DNA from 4 places in the Hymenobacter latericius genome. Region 4 is predicted to be linked to each of the others. Evidence: riboswitches for the same ligand, from Rfam matches in the RefSeq annotation. Region 4 holds a riboswitch; each other region holds the start of a gene.
The links. Region 4 has a riboswitch for S-adenosylmethionine ahead of OIS50_RS16975 (phosphoadenylyl-sulfate reductase). Riboswitches for the same ligand answer to the same signal wherever they lie in the genome.

Region 1: it holds a riboswitch for S-adenosylmethionine, as region 4 does, so the genes downstream of both, OIS50_RS11940 (O-acetylhomoserine aminocarboxypropyltransferase/cysteine synthase family protein) here and OIS50_RS16975 (phosphoadenylyl-sulfate reductase) in region 4, are expected to answer to the same signal.
Region 2: it holds a riboswitch for S-adenosylmethionine, as region 4 does, so the genes downstream of both, OIS50_RS02705 (hypothetical protein) here and OIS50_RS16975 (phosphoadenylyl-sulfate reductase) in region 4, are expected to answer to the same signal.
Region 3: it holds a riboswitch for S-adenosylmethionine, as region 4 does, so the genes downstream of both, metH (methionine synthase) here and OIS50_RS16975 (phosphoadenylyl-sulfate reductase) in region 4, are expected to answer to the same signal.

Annotation. Positions count from the first base shown of each region.
Region 1 covers NZ_CP110136.1:2,677,498-2,682,149, reverse strand. The annotation lists gene OIS50_RS11950 (homoserine dehydrogenase) at 1-110, opposite strand, end outside; gene OIS50_RS11945 (homoserine O-acetyltransferase family protein) at 88-1,122, opposite strand; gene OIS50_RS11940 (O-acetylhomoserine aminocarboxypropyltransferase/cysteine synthase family protein) at 1,355-2,740, opposite strand; SAM riboswitch class I at 3,119-3,228, opposite strand; gene OIS50_RS11935 (LysM peptidoglycan-binding domain-containing protein) at 3,468-3,776, opposite strand; gene OIS50_RS11930 (hypothetical protein) at 3,988-4,407, shown strand; gene OIS50_RS11925 (lysylphosphatidylglycerol synthase transmembrane domain-containing protein) at 4,501-4,652, opposite strand, start outside.
Region 2 covers NZ_CP110136.1:655,814-660,465, reverse strand. The annotation lists gene OIS50_RS02715 (sodium:solute symporter family transporter) at 1-1,341, opposite strand, end outside; gene OIS50_RS02710 (zinc dependent phospholipase C family protein) at 1,724-2,758, shown strand; SAM riboswitch class I at 2,930-3,028, shown strand; gene OIS50_RS02705 (hypothetical protein) at 3,214-3,504, shown strand; gene OIS50_RS02700 (ATP-grasp domain-containing protein) at 3,507-4,505, shown strand; gene OIS50_RS02695 (LLM class flavin-dependent oxidoreductase) at 4,624-4,652, shown strand, end outside.
Region 3 covers NZ_CP110136.1:3,190,286-3,194,937, forward strand. The annotation lists gene OIS50_RS14145 (DUF6069 family protein) at 485-922, opposite strand; SAM riboswitch class I at 1,057-1,169, shown strand; gene metH (methionine synthase) at 1,242-4,652, shown strand, end outside.
Region 4 covers NZ_CP110136.1:3,826,831-3,831,482, reverse strand. The annotation lists gene der (ribosome biogenesis GTPase Der) at 1-253, opposite strand, end outside; gene era (GTPase Era) at 492-1,391, opposite strand; gene hemH (ferrochelatase) at 1,944-2,990, shown strand; SAM riboswitch class I at 3,191-3,283, shown strand; gene OIS50_RS16975 (phosphoadenylyl-sulfate reductase) at 3,595-4,374, shown strand; gene cysD (sulfate adenylyltransferase subunit CysD) at 4,568-4,652, shown strand, end outside.

The sequences.
Region 1 (4,652 bases), 1.1 Mb from region 4:
AAACCGGCCTCGGGGTGGCGCTCCAGAATGTCGAACAGCCCTTGCCCAACGCAGCCGAAACCAATCAGCCCAATGCGGGTGCGGGGGTTAGTGGACGAAGGTTTGGACATAGAATCGTTCGAGAAAATGCGTGATTTGCGCGGTTTCGATCAGGAAACCGTCGTGGCCGTAGGGCGAATCCATTTCGGCGTACATGGCGCCGGGTACGTGGCGGGCAATAAACTGCTGCTCGGCCGGCGGAAACAGCACATCCGACGAAATGCCCAGCACCAGCGTGCGGGCCTGCACCTGCCGCAGCGCGGCCTCCAGCCCACCGCGCCCGCGCCCCACGTTGTGCGAATCCATGATGTGCGACAGCGTAACGTAGCTGTAGGCGTTGAAGCGCGCCGTGAGCTTGTCGCCCTGATACTGCTGATAGGAGCTGGCCCGGTGAAAAGCCGGTAGGGCGTCCTCGTCGGGCTCGGCCTGGGTGCGGCCGTAGGCATCGTAGCTGCGGTAGCTGAGCAGGGCCACGGCCCGGGCCGCCCGCAACCCGGCCACGCCGCCCTCGGGTCCGCCGCCCTGGTAGGTACAATCGGCCTGAATGGCCAGCCGCTGCGCCTCATTAAAGGCAATGCCCCAGGGCGAGTGCCGCGCGTTGGTAGCCAGCAGCACCAGGTGTTCGAACAGTTTGGGTTGCGCAATGGCCCACTCCAACGCCTGCTGCCCACCCAGCGAGCCGCCGATAACGGTATGAATTTTCGCCAGCCCTAGGTGCTGGCGCAGTTGCTCGTGGGCGGCAACCAGGTCGCGCACCGTAAGGCGCGGAAAAGCCTGGTACAGCGGCCGGCCCAGCGGCGGCACCGGCGAGGTAGGGCCCGTGGTGCCGTAGCACGAGCCCAGCACGTTGGCGCACACGATAAACCACTCGGCCGGGTCGTAGTAGTGGCCGGGGCCCACCAGGCCGGGCCACCAGCTCGGCACATCGGCGTTGGCCGTGAGGGCGTGGCACACCCACAATACGTTGTCGCGCGCGGGGCTCAGGGTGCCGTAAGTGTGGTAGGCAATTTGTACGCCGGCCAGCTCGCCGCCGCACTCCAGCGGCAGCGGTTGGGCCAAGGTTAGCGTTTGTTGTTCGCTCATAGCGGGGTCCTTTCGGGTAAGGCTGAAAGGAGTGGTAAAACACCGCAGCCCGCGGCTGCAGCGGTCAGAAATGCTTTGCTCCCGGCCCCCTCGAGCAGAAGAAGGGGCCGGAAAGCAAAGGAGCCGAAGCGGCGGCGAAGCACTTTCTCCCGAAGCGCTTCGCCTAGGTGCCAATGCTGGAAGGGAAGCCCTGCCCCATGGCAGAAGCGGGCTTCCTCAGTTTTCCCTCCCTTTATACTTCCAGCGTGGCGGGGTGCTCGGCTTGTTGTTCGAGTAGGATAGCGTTATCCTCGGTGTTGCTCAGCGGCGCCGCGTTCTGCACTGCGTCAAAAGCGCGCTGCAAATCGGCCTTGATGTCGTCGATGTGCTCCAGGCCCAGCGACAGGCGCAGCAGCGTGGGCGTTACGCCAGCGGCGCGCTGCTCCTCGTCGGAAAGCTGCTGGTGCGTGGTGGCCGAAGGCTGAATGATGAGCGTTTTGGCGTCGCCCACGTTGGCCAGGTGGCTGATGAGCTGCAGGTTGTCGATAAACTGCGTGGCCGTTTCCTTCGAGCCTTTAATAGCGAAGGTGAGCACACCGCCGAAGCCGCGCTTCAGGTATTTGGTGGCCAGCTGGTGGTAGGGGCTGCTCTTGAGGCCGGGGTAGTTCACGGCCTCTACCTGCGGGTGCTGCTCCAGCCACTCGGCAATTTTCTGGGCGTTTTCCACGGTGCGGTCTACGCGCAGGCTCAGCGTTTCGAGGCCGATAAGCAGCTGCCAGGCGTTGAAGGGGCTCTGCGAGGGGCCGAAGTCGCGCAGGCCTTCTACCCGGGCCCGGATGATGAAAGCAATGTTGCCGAAGGGGCCGTTTTTGCCGAACACATCATTGAATACCAGGCCGTGGTAGCCTTCGCTTGGCTCGGTAAACTGCGGAAATTTGCCGTTGCCGAAGTCGTACTTGCCGCCATCCACGATTACGCCGCCGATGGAGGTGCCGTGGCCGCCAATCCATTTCGTAGCCGATTCTACTACAATGTGCGCGCCGTGCTCCAGGGGGCGGAACAGGTAACCACCCGCGCCGAAGGTGTTATCCACAATCAGCGGAATGTCGTGCTTGTTGGCAATGGCCGCAATGGCTTCAAAATCCGGAATGTTGAAGCCCGGGTTGCCGATGGTTTCGAGGTACAGCGCCTTGGTGTTCTCGTCGATCAGCCGCTCGAAGCTCTCGGGGTTGTCGCCGTCGGCAAAGCGCACCTCAATACCCAGGCGCTTGAACGCCACCTTGAATTGATTGTACGTGCCCCCGTACAGAAACGAAGTCGACACGAAGTTGTCGCCGGCCTGCAGGATGTTGTTCAGGGCAATAAACTGCGCCGCCTGGCCGGAGGCCGTTGCCAGCGCTGCCACGCCGCCTTCGAGCGCCGCCACGCGCTGCTCAAACACGTCGGTGGTAGGGTTCATCAGGCGGGTGTAAATGTTGCCGAACTCCTTTAGCGCAAACAGGTTAGCGCCGTGCTCAGCATTCTTGAATACGTAGGATGTAGTTTGAAACAGCGGCACTGCGCGGGCGCCCGTGGTGGGGTCGGGTTGCTGGCCGGCGTGGAGTTGCAGGGTTTCGAAGTGCAGGTTCTGCTGAGACATGATAATGCTGAGAAAGAGGGTTGTGGATTGCGAAATCGATGCGGGAAACCGGCCACAGCAAGCCCAAAGCCGCGTGCGCCGAAGTGGTGGCCCGCAGCAGCCCAAGTGAAACCCTAGGGTGCAGCGAAGCCACATGCCGCCGAAAAGCCGGGCGGCCAGAATGTGAAATGGGAAGGGTAGGGGCAGGCTTTAAGCGCCCGCGGGGCCAACTACCAACAACAGCAACAACACGCCGTTTCGGCAGCGCGCATAGCCTGCGGCTGCATCATCGTCGCGGTAGCGGGGCGAGCGGCTACAAGCATAGTTGTAGCGGGCGCCGCGGTAGCGCGGAACTGCGAAGGAGTGTTGTAGGGGTGCGGGTAGGTATCCATAGCACGCTATTTATTTGTCCCCTCGTAGGGGCAGGACTTGGCACCTGCCAGCTTGTGCGTTGCTGGTGGTTGCCAGCGGGTCATCGAGCCTGTTCTCTCGCCGCTTCGGAATAAACCATGCTTCAAAAAACGCCGGGCCGTAAGCCGGGCTGGCACAAAGGTAGTACCGGTTGCATTAAACGCAAATCTGGCGAAAAGTTTTTTCAGGACGAGAAGTCAGATGTAACCAATTGCGCTTTGGTTCGAAGTAAAATATTGGTTATAAGATGATTATTAATAAGGTGTGGCAGTGATTTTACACAAAAAAACGCCTAGGGGTCGGACCTAGGCGTTGCAATATCAAGCAGAAATAAGGCCTACATCTTGGGCAGTTTCAGCACCTGGCCTACCTCAATATGGTCGGGGTTGCTGCCAATCGTCGACTTATTAGCATCGTAAATCTGGTGCCACTTGGAGGCGTCGCCGTAGTGCTTTTTGGCAATCTTCGAAAGCGAGTCGCCGCTTACTACGGTGTAGGTTTCGCCTTGGGCGGCGGCGGGTTGGGCTGCCTGCGGTTGCGCTTGGTTGCCGAAGAAATCGGTAGCGCCGCCGGCCGGCTTTTGGGGTTGGGTAGGTTGTACGGGCTTTTTCTCGCCCTTATCGCTGAGGAAATCGAACAGTCCCATGGTTGTGTGGTCTTTGTAAGTGGGTGCGGATGCGAGCAACAGGTGCTGGGTAGCAACCCATTGGCTCGGCTAAAGTGTACGGGCTAGGTAGCAGATAGTTGCGCGCTTAACCCTTTGCAGCGGGGGTGCGTAAGTAACGGCGCAGCGCTTGCCAACTCGGCCGCGCCGCAGTTGCCGAACCCTGTTCCATCCCCATTCCAGACACCCATTTATGACACGCGCATTTAACACACCGCTCCACTACCTAGGCACGCTCCTGCTGCTGATGACCCTCGTTATGTATGCCTGCGGCAGCAAAGAAGGCAAGGTAGAAGGGCAAAACATGCTCTACGGCACCGATAGCAAAGTGTGGAAAACCCGCCGCGAAGAAGACGCTACCGGCGACAAAGTGAAGCAGACCTCCGAGCAAAAGCAGGAGGAAATCCGCTTCTTCGGCAATGGCCAGTACGTCATGACCTCGCCCACGCAGTCGATCAACGGCAAGTACACCTTCGATCAGGCCAACAAGAAGATTACCATGACGCCCGACAACGGAAACGTGGCCAATACCTTCGATGTGGCAACGCTTACCGACGACCGCCTGACGCTGCGCAGCGCCGACGGGGCTGAGCTGCAGCTAGAAGCTGAGTAATAGCTCAACAGCCTCACTTGCTGATAAAACAATAAGCCCCGCGGCAGTTACGCCGCGGGGCTTATTGTTTGTTGCCTAGGTATTGGTTGCCAATCAGGAAGCCATGACCTCGTGTGCCACCTTTTTGCCAAACACCCGGCCGACCCAGCGCGGCAGGAAGATGGAGCCCAGCACGAGGTACAGGTAATAGGTAGCAATGCGGTAGAGCAGCAGGATGAAATTCGTCATGGTTGCCGAGCCGGCGA
Region 2 (4,652 bases), 1.2 Mb from region 4:
AAACACCGCCACGATGCCCGGCGAGATAAAGCCCGTGTACTTCTGAATAAACGTGAAACCGCCTTCGCCGCTGATGCCGAGCACGTCCTTCCACGTCAGGAACACGGCCAGCAGCATGGCGGCCAGAATGGTGAGGCGGCCCACCCACACCAGCTGCTTTTCGTCGGCCTGGGGGTTGAGGTAGCGCTTGTAGATATCGAGCGTGAAGATGGTGGAAATGGAGTTGGCTTTGCCGGCCAGCGAGGCCACGATGGCTGCCGTGAGGGCGGCCAACGCCATGCCCTTCAGGCCGTTGGGCAGAAAGGTGAGAATGGCTGAGTAGGCGTTGTCGGGGTTGAAGGCGCCGGTGGAAGCCATTTCGGCCTGCAGGCCGCCGTTTTTGTGCAGCACGTAGGCCGCAATGCCCGGCAGCATCACGATTACGGGCATGATGAGCTTGAGCAGGCCCGCGAACAGGATGCCCGTGCGCGCCGTGTTCAGGTCGGCACCTAGGGCGCGCTGCGTAATGTACTGGTTGCAGCCCCAGTAGTTGAGGTTGGCCACCCACTGCCCGCCGGCGTACATGGCCAGGCCCGGCAGGGCCAGGTAACGCGCCGTTTCGGCCGTGGAGGCGGCGGGGCCGGGCTTCTCGAAAATCATGTGGAAGTGGTCGTCGGCGTCGCGCATCATGGCCGAAAAACCGGCCAGCACATCGTTGCCAAGGCCAAACTGCTGGCTGACGAGCGTGAGGGCGATGTACGTGGTGGCCAGGCCGCCGATGATGAGCACCGTTACCTGCACCACGTCGGTGTAGCCCACCACCTTCATGCCGCCTAGGGTCAGCAACAAGGCAAACAGGGCCAGGGCCAGCAGTATCAGGTGGAAGCTTTCGCCGCCCACGATGTTGTTGATGGCCAGCGCCCCTAGGTACAAAATGGCCGTGAGGTTGACGAGCACGTACAGGAACAGCCAGAACACGCTCATAATCAGGCTAAGCGTGGCGTTGTAGCGCTGCTCCAGAAACTGCGGCATGGTGTAAATCTTCTCGCGCAGGTAAATCGGCATGAAGAACACCGCCACGAAAATCAGGATGAGCGCCGCTACCCACTCGTAGGCCGCAATGGCAATGCCCTGCACAAAACCGCCGCCCGACATACCGATGAACTGCTCGGCCGAAATGTTGGAGGCAATCATGGAGGCCCCGATAGCCCACCACGTCAGGGAGCCTTCGGCCAGGAAAAAGTCCTTCGAATCGGATTCGGTACGCTTTTTTTGGCGGTAGATGTAGTAGCCGTACAACGATACGCCCACGAGGTAAATGAGAAAGACCAACAGGTCGATAAGAGCCAGATCGTTGCGCATACCGCGGCTTGTAGATTCGGAAGTGACAGGCGGTGCTACGGCCGCCAAAATGCGCAGAAATATAAGCGCACCAGCGCGGCCCCGCGCCGCTGCCGCCCCCAAAACATGCCAGCCGCCGCGCCGCCGGGCATGTGCACGGCCTGGGCCGCCGCCCGGGGCCGCACGGGCATTGCCGGCTCACGGCATTGCCGGCGAAACCACAGTAATTGACTTATCCCTAGGTGCAAAGCAAGCGCCGCCGGCCAGGCAGGCCATAGCTGCAACGGCCTGCTTCGGCTTCAACCTACAAAGAGTCAGGAAATTGATTACCCAAAACCCTGATTCACAAATCGGTATTTGGCCGATGCCTGCCAAGCCCAGATATTTGCCTTTTCTTTTTCTTATGCCTACGCTACGTATGTTCAACTTTAGCCGCCGCAGCCGCCGTTTGGTATTGGCTACGGCTCTGCTGCTTACCGCTCCCTCGCTGCTGTTTGCCTGGGGCAACTGGGGCCACCAACGCATCAACCGCGCGGCCGTGCTGGCCCTGCCCGCGGCCATGCGCACGTTCTTCTACAACCACATCGATTACGTGGTGACGGAATCGGTCATCCCCGATTCGCGCAAGTACAGCATCAACGACAAAGCCGAGTTTCCGCGGCACTACATCGATCTGGAAGAGTATGGCCCGGTAGCGGAGATACCGCAAGCCGCTGCCGATGCCTACAAAAAATACGACGCCGAAACGCTGGACAAGCACGGCCGCCTGCCCTGGTACCTGCAGGATATGCTGGCCAAGCTGACCACGGCCATGAAAAACCAGCGCAAGGACGAAATCCTGTTTCTGGCCGCCGACCTGGGCCACTACCTCGGCGATGCGCACCAGCCCTTGCACACCTCCTCCAACCACGACGGCCAGCGCACCGGGCAGCGTGGTATTCATGCGTTCTACGAGTCGCAGCTGCCCGAGCAGTTTGGCCGGAACTACAACTTCAAGCTTGCGGAGCCCAAGCTGATTCAGGACCCCGTGGCCGAATCGTGGCGCATTGTGGCCCAGAGCCACGCCGCCATCGACTCGATGCTGACCATTGAGAAAAAGCTGGCCGGCGAAACGCCCAAAGAAGCGCTGTACGTGCTGAACGCCGACGGCCAGGTAAAGAAAAACGTGTTCAACAGCTGGGTGCACACGCCCGCCTACTCGGCCGCCTACCACAAGGCCCTCAACCACATGATTGAGCGCCAGATGCGCAACGCCGCCCAAACCACGGCCAACTTCTGGTACACGGCCTGGGTAAATGCCGGCAAGCCCGACCTCACCAAGCTCGACACCGAATACACCACCAAGAGCAACCAGAAAAACCTGCAAACCGAGCTGAAACTGATTCAGAAAGGCAAGCTCGTCGACTTCTCCTCGTTCGCCGAATTCCCGGTCAACTAAGGCATTTTAGCCGCCTTATCAGCCGCGAAACGCGCCGCCCTGGCGGCCGTTTCGCGGCTTTTTTGTTGCCGAAACCATAACCGCCGGGCTTGTTCGTTGCGAAGAATATTTGTGTTTTCGGCAAACGCTGCTATACCTTTGCAGCATCAATTCTTTCCGACCAAAGGATTGTTTTTATACAGAGGCGTGGAGAGACAGGCTCCCTGAAGCGCCGGCAACCACCAGCGGGGTAACTCCCGGGAACGGTGCCAAGTCCTGACCATATAAAAACAAGTAGCCGTGGCTTCAACTACCCGCACCGCCGCTTTTCGCTCTGCTACCACCGCCCCCAACCTGCGCCAGGCGCAGCGTTGCTGTATGGGCATGGCAGTTGCGGCCTGTTGTTGTTGAGCCCAACCCACACCCCCTCCCCTTGCTGCTGCATGGCTGCTAGGTGCCTGGGCACCTAGGGCTTGGTGCGTCGCAATGCCAGCCCGATTTGCGCTGGCATTGCCATCGGCTCAGTTCAGCGCTTGATTTCCAAGCACTTGGTGGCTTGTGAATTCGGCCGGCAACTGCCTCCTTCCCTGTTTTCCATTTTCTGCTGCGGCTCCGGCTTTTCGGCAGCGTGGGCGCGTGCTGCCCTCGGCTGCCCTGCTCTGCAGCACCTGGGGCAGTTGCAGCTGCACTTTCCAACCGACAATCAGCTCAGCAGCGCTTTTGCGGCTGCTTTTCCCTTCCGCTTACATCGTCATTATTTCTGCTAAACATGGCACAATACCCCAAGCCCATAGGAATTTATTACGAGCACCCCGAATGGTTTAAGCCGCTCTTCGCCGAGCTCGACCGCCGTGGCCTGCCCTACGAGAAGATTGATGCCGCGCACCACCTCTTCGACCCTTCGGAGTCGGAAAGCCCGTACGCATTGGTAATCAACCGCATGAGCTCTTCGGCGTACTTGCGCGGCCACGGCCAGGGCATCTTTCACACGGCCGGTTTCCTTACGCATCTGGAGCGCCTGGGTGTTCGGGTTATCAACGGCACGGTGGCCTCGGGCATCGAAACCAACAAAGCCCGGCAGCTCGATTTGCTGGCCGGTTTGGGCCTGAAATTTCCGAAGTCGCGGGTGGTAAACCACGTGTCACGCATTCCGGACGCGGCCAAGGAGCTGAGCTTCCCGCTGGTAGTAAAGGTGAACATCGGCGGCAGCGGCGCGGGCATCGTGCGCTTCGATACGCCCGAAGGCCTGCAAGCCGCCGTTGATAACGGCCAGATTGACCTAGGCATCGACCAGACTGCGTTGGTGCAGGAGTTTGTGGCCCCGCGCGGCGGCCACATCACTCGCGTCGAGACGCTGAACGGCAAGTTCCTGTACGCCATGAAGGTGTACACCACCGGCACCAGCTTCAACCTGTGCCCGGCCGAAATCTGCCAGATTCCCGACGAGCCCGCAGCGGAAGGCGAGTTCTGCCTTACCCAAGCCCCCAAGAAAGGCATTCAGGTAGAAGCCACCACGCCGCCGGCCGAGGTAATCGAGGCCGTGGAGCGCCTGGTAGCCGCGGCCAAAATCGACGTGGGCGGCATCGAATACCTCGTCGACGACCGCACCGGCGAGGTGCTGTTCTACGACATCAACGCGCTGTCCAACTTCGTGGCCGATGCCGTGAACGTGGTCGGCTTCGACCCCTACGCGCTGTTTGTCGACTACCTGGAGCAAGAACTGGCCGCCGCCACTGCCGAGCTGGCCCTGAGCCTCGCCACTAACTAAACCAGCCCGTCATGCTGAGCTTGTCGAAGCATCTCTACCGCTTCGCCAGATAGTAGATTACTATCCGTAGAGATGCTTCGGCGGGGCTCAGCATGACGTTCTTACAAGACAAGAAACCATGCGTTACGGATATTGGATGCCCGTTTT
Region 3 (4,652 bases), 640 kb from region 4:
AGCAGCCCCATTCAGGCTCAATGACACATTGCAGCAACCAAAAGGCTTTCTACCAGTTAGTTAGCAAGCAGCGTATATCGCCTGAACAATGGCTGCACAAATATATTATATGCATTATATACCATGGCTAAATTCATATTATCATTGATATAATTTTAATAGACAAAACACTATTTACACACCCCGGGCTGTATAACTGAGTTGCTGCATGCCAAGTGGTAGTTGCCTACCGCGCCCGCCATGCAATCGGCCGGAATCAGCCCAAAACCACCTCAACCCCTTGCCAACGCCGACGACCGTTGCCCAGGCCCCGGCAGCACCTGGCTGCCCGGGCACCTAGGCAACAACAGCAAAGCCAAGCTGCTGGGGGCAAGCACAAGCCTTGGCAAAAGCACTGTTTGCATCTGACGCCCCGCGGCCGGCAAACCCTACCCTGAGTTGGGGCGCAGTAGGTGTTGGCTGAGCCTTGCAGCGTGCCGCGCACCTAGGCGCGGGTAACGCGGCTGAACAGCGCCCACACCACCCCGGCCGCTACCACGTGCATCAGGCCCAGTACAGCCACGCCGCTGGCCGGGTTGTGCGGAATGGCCGCCGGGCCCGCCATCGAGAGCAGGCAAATACCCACCGCCACAATAGCAAACCCTTGCAGCGGCCGATCGGCCCACCGGATAAGGGCGGCCAGCACCAAAGCCCCGAGCAGGGCCGGCACCATCGAGGCCAGGGCCACGTGGGCCGGGCCAATGGTGCCGCCGGTAGGCTCGCGCAGATTGGCCGGCAACAGCCCTGTAGCAGTAGCAGCGTAGTAAATGCCCAGGTTTAGGGCTGCAGCAACCAGGCCGGCGAGGGGCGCCGCCCACCACAACGGGTTGGCGCGCAGCCCGGCGCTTGGCACGGGCGCGTGTTGGTGATAAACGGTTTCCATAGCACTCAGCAACACCACTTCTTCTACCAATAATTTACAATTAAATATTTATACTTTCAAATAAACTACACGTATTTGCTGTTGAGGTACGGCGGGGCACTTGCAAAAACTCGTGGCGGCCTCTATCTTCGTGGTGCTTATCCAGAAAGACCGAGGGACTGGGCCCGACGACGTCTTAGCAACCGGCCAATGCGGCAAGGTGCTAACTCCCATCCGAGGCCGGTGCGGCGTTCGGAGAAGATGAGCGGAACCAGAGCCCCTCGCGGCCCCTCGGCTTTCCGGATACGCGCCAGCATCCACCGCAATCCGGAAAGACCATATGCCTACTGTTCCCGCCTCCCCGCTTGCCGAGCTGCTTGCCCGCCGTGTCCTCGTGCTCGATGGTGCCATGGGTACCATGCTGCAGCGCCACCAGCTCACCGAAGACGACTTTCGGGGCGAGCGGTTTCGGGACCACCCCAAGCCCCTGCGCGGCAACAACGACTTACTGTGTCTGACGCGCCCCGACGTGGTGCGCGGCGTGCACGCCGAGTACTTCGCCGCGGGCGCCGACCTGGTAGAAACCAACACCTTCAGCGGCACCACCGTGGCGCAGGCCGACTACGCCCTGGAGCACATTGTGTACGAGCTGAACTTTGAAGCCGCCCGGCTAGCCCGCTCCGCTGCCGACGAGTACAGCACGCCCGAGCGCCCGCGCTTTGTGGCCGGCGCCATTGGCCCCACCAACCGCACGGCCTCGCTCTCGCCCGACGTAAACCGCCCGGGCTTCCGCGCCATCACCTTCGATGAGCTGGCTACGGCGTACCTGGAGCAGATCAAAGGCCTGGTTGATGGCGGCGTGGATGCGCTGCTGATTGAGACCATCTTCGACACGCTGAACGCCAAGGCCGCATTGTTCGCGGCGCAGCGCTTCTTCGATGAGGGCGGCCGCGTGGTGCCCATCATGATTTCGGGCACCATCACCGATGCTTCGGGCCGCACGTTGTCGGGCCAAACGGTGGAGGCGTTCTGGAACTCCATGCGCCACCTGCCCATCCTGAGCATTGGCCTGAACTGCGCCCTAGGTGCCAAGCAGCTGAAGGTGTACCTGCAGGAGCTGAGCCGCCTGGCCGACTGCTACATTTCGGCTTACCCCAACGCCGGCTTGCCCAACGCCTTCGGCGGCTACGACGAATCGGCCCAGGAATTTGCGGCCGTGCTGGAAGAGTACCTGCAGGAAGGCCTCGTAAACGTGGTGGGCGGCTGCTGCGGCACCACGCCCCAGCACATTGCCGAAGCCGCGAAGCTCGTCGACCGCTACCCGCCGCGCCAGCTGCCGGTGCGCCCCCAAGCCACGCGCCTGAGCGGTTTGGAGCCGCTGAATATTCACCCCGAAAGCTTGTTCGTGAACGTGGGCGAGCGGTGCAACGTAACGGGTTCGCGCGCCTTCGCTCGCCTGATTCGCTCGGGGCAGTTTGACGAAGCCGTGGCCGTGGCTCGCGCCCAGGTGGAAGGCGGCGCGCAGGTGCTCGACGTGAACATGGACGAAGGCCTACTCGACTCGGTGGAGGCCATGACCAACTTCCTGAACCTGCTGGCCTCGGAGCCCGATGTAGCCCGCCTGCCCATCATGATCGACTCCTCCAAGTGGGAGGTGCTGGAAGCTGGCCTGAAGTGCACCCAGGGCAAGAGCATCGTCAATTCGATTTCGCTGAAGGAGGGCGAAGAGGTGTTTAAGCACCACGCCCGCCTGGTGCGCGCTTATGGCGCGGCGGTTATCGTAATGGCTTTCGACGAGCAGGGCCAGGCCGATAACTACCAGCGCCGCATCGACATCTGCCAGCGCGCCTACCGCATCCTCACCGAAGAAGTAGGCTTCCCGCCCGAAGACATCATCTTCGACCCGAACATCCTTACCGTAGGCACCGGCATCGAGGAGCACCGCCGCTACGCTATCGACTTTATTGAGGCCGTGCGCTGGATTAAGCAGCACCTGCCCGGCGCCCTCACCAGCGGCGGCGTCAGCAACGTGTCGTTTGCCTTCCGCGGCAACGACCCGGTGCGCGAGGCCATTCACGCCGCGTTCCTGTACCACGCCATCAAGGCCGGTCTGGATATGGGCATCGTGAACCCCGGCCAGCTGACCGTGTACGACGAAGTGCCCAAGGATTTGCTCGAAGCCGTGGAAGACGTGCTGTTCGACCGCCGCGACGATGCCACCGAGCGCCTCGTGCAGCTGGCCGACAAGCTTAGCCATCAGAAAGCTAATAGCCAACAGCTGACAGCTATTAGCCAGGAAGAATGGCGCGGGTGGTCGGTTGAGAAGCGCCTCGAGCACGCCTTGGTAAAAGGCATTACCGACCACATCGAAGCCGATACCGAAGAAGCGCTGAAGCAATTGCAGAAGCCGCTGGCCGTGATTGAAGGCCCGCTGATGGCCGGCATGACGGTAGTGGGCGACCTGTTCGGCGCCGGCAAAATGTTCTTGCCGCAGGTAGTGAAATCGGCCCGCGTGATGAAGCGCGCAGTGGCCTGGCTCGAGCCGCACATGCAGGCCGAGCGCGACGCCGTAGCTGCTGCCGGCGGCACCGAAGCCCGCCAGACAGCCGGCAAAGTACTGCTGGCTACCGTGAAAGGCGACGTGCACGACATCGGCAAAAACATTGTGGGCGTGGTGCTGGCCTGCAACAACTATGAGGTGATTGACCTAGGCGTGATGGTGCCCCTCGAAAAGATCATCGCCGAAGCCGAGCGCACCCAAGCCGACATTGTGGGCTTAAGCGGCCTGATTACGCCTTCGCTCGACGAGATGGTGTACGTGGCGCAGGAAATGGAGAAGCGCGGCCTGCGCGTGCCGTTGCTCATTGGTGGCGCTACCACCTCGCGCCTGCACACGGCCGTGCGCATCGCACCCGCTTACAAAGGGCCCGTTATACACGTAAACGACGCCTCGCGTGCCGTGCCGGTGGCCTCGCAACTGCTAGGCCTAGGTCGGGATGCGTACGCCAACGACGTGGCCCAGGAGTACCTACAGCTGCGCGACGACCACGCCGGTCGCCAGCGTACCAAGGAGTACGTGAGCATTGAGGATGCCCGCGCGCAGAAGTTTCAGGCCGACTGGGCTGCCGCGCCCATCACCAAGCCCAGCTTTCTGGGTGCGCGGGTATTCGAAGATTACCCGCTGCAGGAGCTGGTGCCCTACATCGACTGGACGCCTTTCTTCCACGCTTGGGAGCTGAAAGGCCGCTACCCGCGCATCTTGGAAGATGAGACCCTAGGCGAGGCCGCGCGCAAGCTATTTGCCGATGCCCAAGCCCTGCTCAAGCGCATCATCGATGAAAAGCTGCTTACGGCCCGTGCTACGGTAGGCTTCTGGCCGGTTAATACCGTCGACTCCGACACAATTGAGGTATACACCGACGACACCCGCGAGCAGTTACTGGCCGAAACCTTCACGCTGCGTCAGCAAAGCCTGAAGGCACCGGGCCTGCCGTACTTCGCCTTCTCCGATTTCCTGGCTCCTAAGGACAGCGGCCGCGCCGATTACCTAGGCGGTTTTGCCGTAACGGCGGGCATCGGGCTTGATGAGCTGGTGGCCGAGTTCGAGGCGCAGCACGACGACTACTCGGCCATTCTGGCCAAAGCCCTGGCCGACCGCCTGGCCGAAGCCCTGACCGAGCGCCTGCACGAGCGGGTGCGCCGCGAGCTGTGGGGCTACGCGCCGCAGGAGCACCTCTCCAACGAAGACCTT
Region 4 (4,652 bases):
CGTCGGCCTCGTCGATGGCCAGCTTCACCTGCTTGCGGATGCCTTCCTCAAACACGTCGTCGGAGCCCACTACGTAGCCCCCGGTGTCGATAACGGTGAAGTACTTGCCGGTCCACTCGCCGTTGCCGTAATGCCGGTCGCGCGTTACGCCCGACTGGTTGTCCATGATGGCCTTACGTTCACCGACCAGGCGGTTGAACAGCGTGGACTTGCCCACGTTCGGGCGGCCCACAATTGCAATGGTATTTCTCATTGTGCTGACCCCAGCCGTCGGTCCGACCAATTCCGCCAGTGCCCGGGGTAGTTAAGTTGATGTGAGGTCGGGATACTTTTACGACTAGAGCTAAGATTAGAATTAGCTCCCCTCCTCAGATGAGGAGGGGTTGGGGGTGGTTGACCTGTCGTTAAACGGTTACTAGATCTAGCTTCTAGTTCTTCAACCACCCCCAACCCCTCCTCATCTGAGGAGGGGAGCTAGCTCTAGTTTCGTTCTACTCCGGCTTGTACCCGAAGCGGTTGAGCATCTTCGGGTCGGTGCGCCAGTTTTCGTTGACTTTGACGTGCAGCTCGAGGAACACTTTTTTCTGGAAAAACTTCTCCATTTCCTCGCGGGCCCAGGTGCCTACTTTCTTCAGCGCCGCGCCGCCCTGCCCAATGATGATGCCTTTTTGGGAAGCACGCTCGGTGAAGATGATACCGCGGACGCGAATGATGGCGTCGTCTTCCTTAAACTCCTCAATCATGACTTCCGTGCTGTAAGGCACTTCTTTCTTGTAGAGCTTGAAGATTTTCTCGCGAATCATTTCCGAAGCAAAAAAGCGCTCCGGCTTGTCGGTCAGCTCGTCTTTGGGGTAGAAAGCCTCATGCTCGGGCAGGCGGTCGAGGATGTGGTTAAAGACCTGCTCGGTGTTGAAGGCGTTGAGGGCCGAAATGGGGATGATTTCGGCGGCGTTGGGCATTTGCTCGCGCCAGTACGCCATTTTGGCCTCTACTTCTTCCTGCGTCGCCTGGTCGATTTTGTTGATCAGCAGCAGCACCGGCACTTCCGAGCGGCGCAGGCGCTCCACCACGGGCTCCTCGTCGTGCTTCTCGTAGATGTCCGTCACGAACAGGATCACGTCGGCGTCTTCCAACGACGAGTACACGAACGACATCATGGCCGATTGGAGCTCGTACTTCGGCTGAATGATGCCGGGCGTATCGGAGTATACCAGCTGAAAGTCAGGGCCGTTCAGGATGCCCAGAATGCGGTGGCGCGTGGTTTGGGCCTTGCTGGTAATAATGCTGAGCCGCTCGCCCACCAGCACATTCATCAACGTCGACTTGCCCACGTTGGGCTTGCCGATGATGCTCACGAAGCCGGCTCGGTGCGGTTTGGGTTCAGTAGTCACGATGGTGGTAATGCGTTAAGGGGCACAAAGGTACGGCTTTATGCGCGCTCAAGCTGCATAGCCTGAATAATAGGCGCTTACGGTTAAAAGTACCTTTTGGGCAATGCCGCGCCCGAATGTTAATGCCACGGTATGCTGGCTCCTGTTACCGCTTGCCCAAGCCAGCACCTAGGCTCGCCTGCCTTCACTACACCACGCCGGTTACCATCGCCCTTTTCCGACCTCGCTGCCACGTGCTTCGGCCCTGCCGCTACGCCCCCGGCCATTGGTACCGCCTGGCTCGCGCACAACCGCGCCGCTGTTCCGCCCGACAATTGTTACCAGCGCTACACCAAAACGTTGCTGGCAAGGCCCTAGGTGCTGACGAACCGTTACCTCTGTCATCACCTGGCGTATGGTCTTTCAGCGGATGCCGGCTATTTCGTGGATATAAATCAGGGCGTACTGAGCCGGTGCCGCAGCTGCGGCGCAAACTTTGGGGCCCGTACCTTTGTATGGCATCTGTCGGCACCGCTTTCCTTTGTTACCGGCGGTGTGCGCTACCTCTCTTTTATGCCCTCTACCCCTGCCTCTACCCAAGGCCGCATCGGTGTCCTGCTCGTGAACCTGGGCACCCCCGATTCGCCCCGCACGCCGGATGTACGCCGTTACCTCAACGAGTTCCTGACCGATGCTCGCGTTATCGACATGCCCGCGGCTGTGCGCTACCCGCTGTTTCAGGGCTTGGTGGTGCCGCTGCGCGCGCCCAAGTCGGCCAAAATTTACCAGCAGCTCTGGGATGAGCGCGGCTCCCCGCTGCTCTACCACGGCCTCGATCTGAAAAAGCTGGTGCAGGAAAAGCTCGGCAAAGACTACCTCGTGGCCTTCGGCATGCGCTACCAGAATCCCAGCATCGAATCGGCGCTGGAGGAGCTGCGCGAAGCAGCCGTGGAGCGCATCATCGTGCTGCCGCTGTTTCCGCAGTACGCCGCGGCTAGCACGGGCTCGGTGCAGGAAAAGGTGATGGACATCGTAAGCAAATGGTGGGTGGTGCCCAGCATCAGCTTCATCAGCACCTTCGCCGACGACCCCGGCTTCATTGCCACCTTCGGGGCCCTGGGCAAGGCCGAGATGGAAAAGCACGACTACGACCACGTGGTGTTCAGCTACCACGGCATTCCGGAGCGCCACGTGCTTAAGGGCAGCCACAAAGGCTATTGCAAGCTGGGCACCTGCTGCAACCACTACAATAAAAATAACCGCTACTGCTACCGCGCGCAGTGCTTTGCCACCTCGCGCCTGCTGGCCGAGGCCCTGGGTTTGCGCGACGACCAGTACACCGTGTGCTTCCAGAGCCGCCTGCAAAGCCGCCTGCGCGACCCGTGGCTGCAGCCCTACGCCGACGAGGTCCTGAAGGAGATGCCGGCCAAGGGCTACAAGAACGTGCTGGCCTTCAGCCCCGCCTTCGTGGCCGACTGCCTCGAAACCACCATCGAGGTAGGCGAAGAGTTTAAGGAAATGTTTGAGGAAGCCGGCGGCAACCACTGGCAATTGGTGCCGAGCTGCAATACCCACCCCATTTGGGTTGATGCCGTGGTGGATATGGTGCGCCGGAATTAATCAGCGCCTGCTATTTGAATTGCGCATTAGGGCCGTGCTTGAATTAATTGTTCAAGCACGGCCCTAAGCTTTTTAATACAAACTGGGTTTAGGCGAATTGGTATTGTCAAGACACAAAGCTTTGGGGCCAGCTCAAGAAAAAATTTGCAATTCCAAAATTTGTGTTGCTACCTTTGCTCCATCAATTCTTCCCAGGATTGTTTTTATACAGAGGCGTGGAGAGACAGGCTCCGTGAAGCGCCGGCAACCCTCCGGATCATCCGGAACGGTGCCAATTCCTGACCATATAAAAACAACGTACGCCGTGAACCTCATCATCACACCCCGCGCTACCTCCGCTGCTCTGCAGCCGGGCCTTTTCGGCTCCAACAGCCTGTGCTGTTGTTGCCTGGCTATGCGCCGCGCGTGTTGTTGAGGCTTTTACATCCTCCCCTGCCCGCTTGCCGGAACGCCAACGCCTAGGCTCCTACCGCAGGAGCACGCCCTAGGTCCGTTTGGTTTGGCCGCTTGAGCTCAACTCGCCGCCTACCCCTCCGGCTCCCTTTCTTTTTGTCTTATCAGACCTGGTTTTTCTTCGGAGAAACCGGTCGTAGCCCTGCTGCGCATGTCGACTTTAATCGATGCACAGGTGGCGCAAATTCGTCAGCAATTAATTGGGGCTGATGCGTTGGATACCCTGCGCCTAATTGCCACTGAATTTACCGGTAAAGCCGCTTTTTCTACCTCTTTTGGATTGGAAGATCAGGTAATCGCGCACCTGATTTTTGCCCACGATTTACCCATTGAGGTATTTACCCTCGACACAGGTCGTAATTTTCAGGAAACGTATGCTACCTGGAGCAAAACCGTGCTCAAATACGGCAAAACCATCCGGACCTACTACCCCAACCACGAGCAGGTAGCCGCCCTGGTAGAGCGCCAGGGCCCGAATGGTTTCTACGAAAGCGTGGATGCCCGCAAGGCCTGCTGCAACGTGCGCAAAGTGGAGCCGCTGAGCCGTGCGCTGGCCGGCAAAGAAGCCTGGGTTACGGGCATTCGGGCCGAGCAATCGGCCACCCGCACCGGCATGCAGATAGCCGAGTTCGATGCTACCTACCAGCTGCTGAAGGTGAATCCGCTGCTCGACTGGACCTGGGAGCAGACCTGGGCCTTTATCCGCGAGTACAGCATTCCGCATAACCCCCTGCACCTGCAAGGCTTCGTGAGCATTGGCTGCGCGCCGTGCACCCGGGCCGTGAAGCCCGGCGAAGACTTCCGGGCCGGCCGCTGGTGGTGGGAAGATCAGTCGGCGAAGGAGTGCGGCCTGCACGCCTCACCCCCCGGCCCCCTCTCCGGGGGAGAGGGGGAGCCAATTGGCAGCAACGTCGCTGTGCTTACTACTTAATTGCTGGCGGCATACATCTGTGCCAGTAATGCGCTACCCTGCTCTTTCTACTTCATGCTCCGGATAATGCCTGCTGACATCAGGCTCCCCCTCTCCCCCGGAGAGGGGGCCGGGGGGTGAGGCCCTGCATTCCCCGCACTTCCTATTCCCTAAAAATTCGGCCCTACAGGCCGAACAGGCACCCCCTTGCCTTATGCCAACGCTCCCTCGTTTAGACTACCTCGATCGGCTCGAAGCCGAAGCCATCCACATCCTGCGCGAAGTGGCCGGGCAGTTTC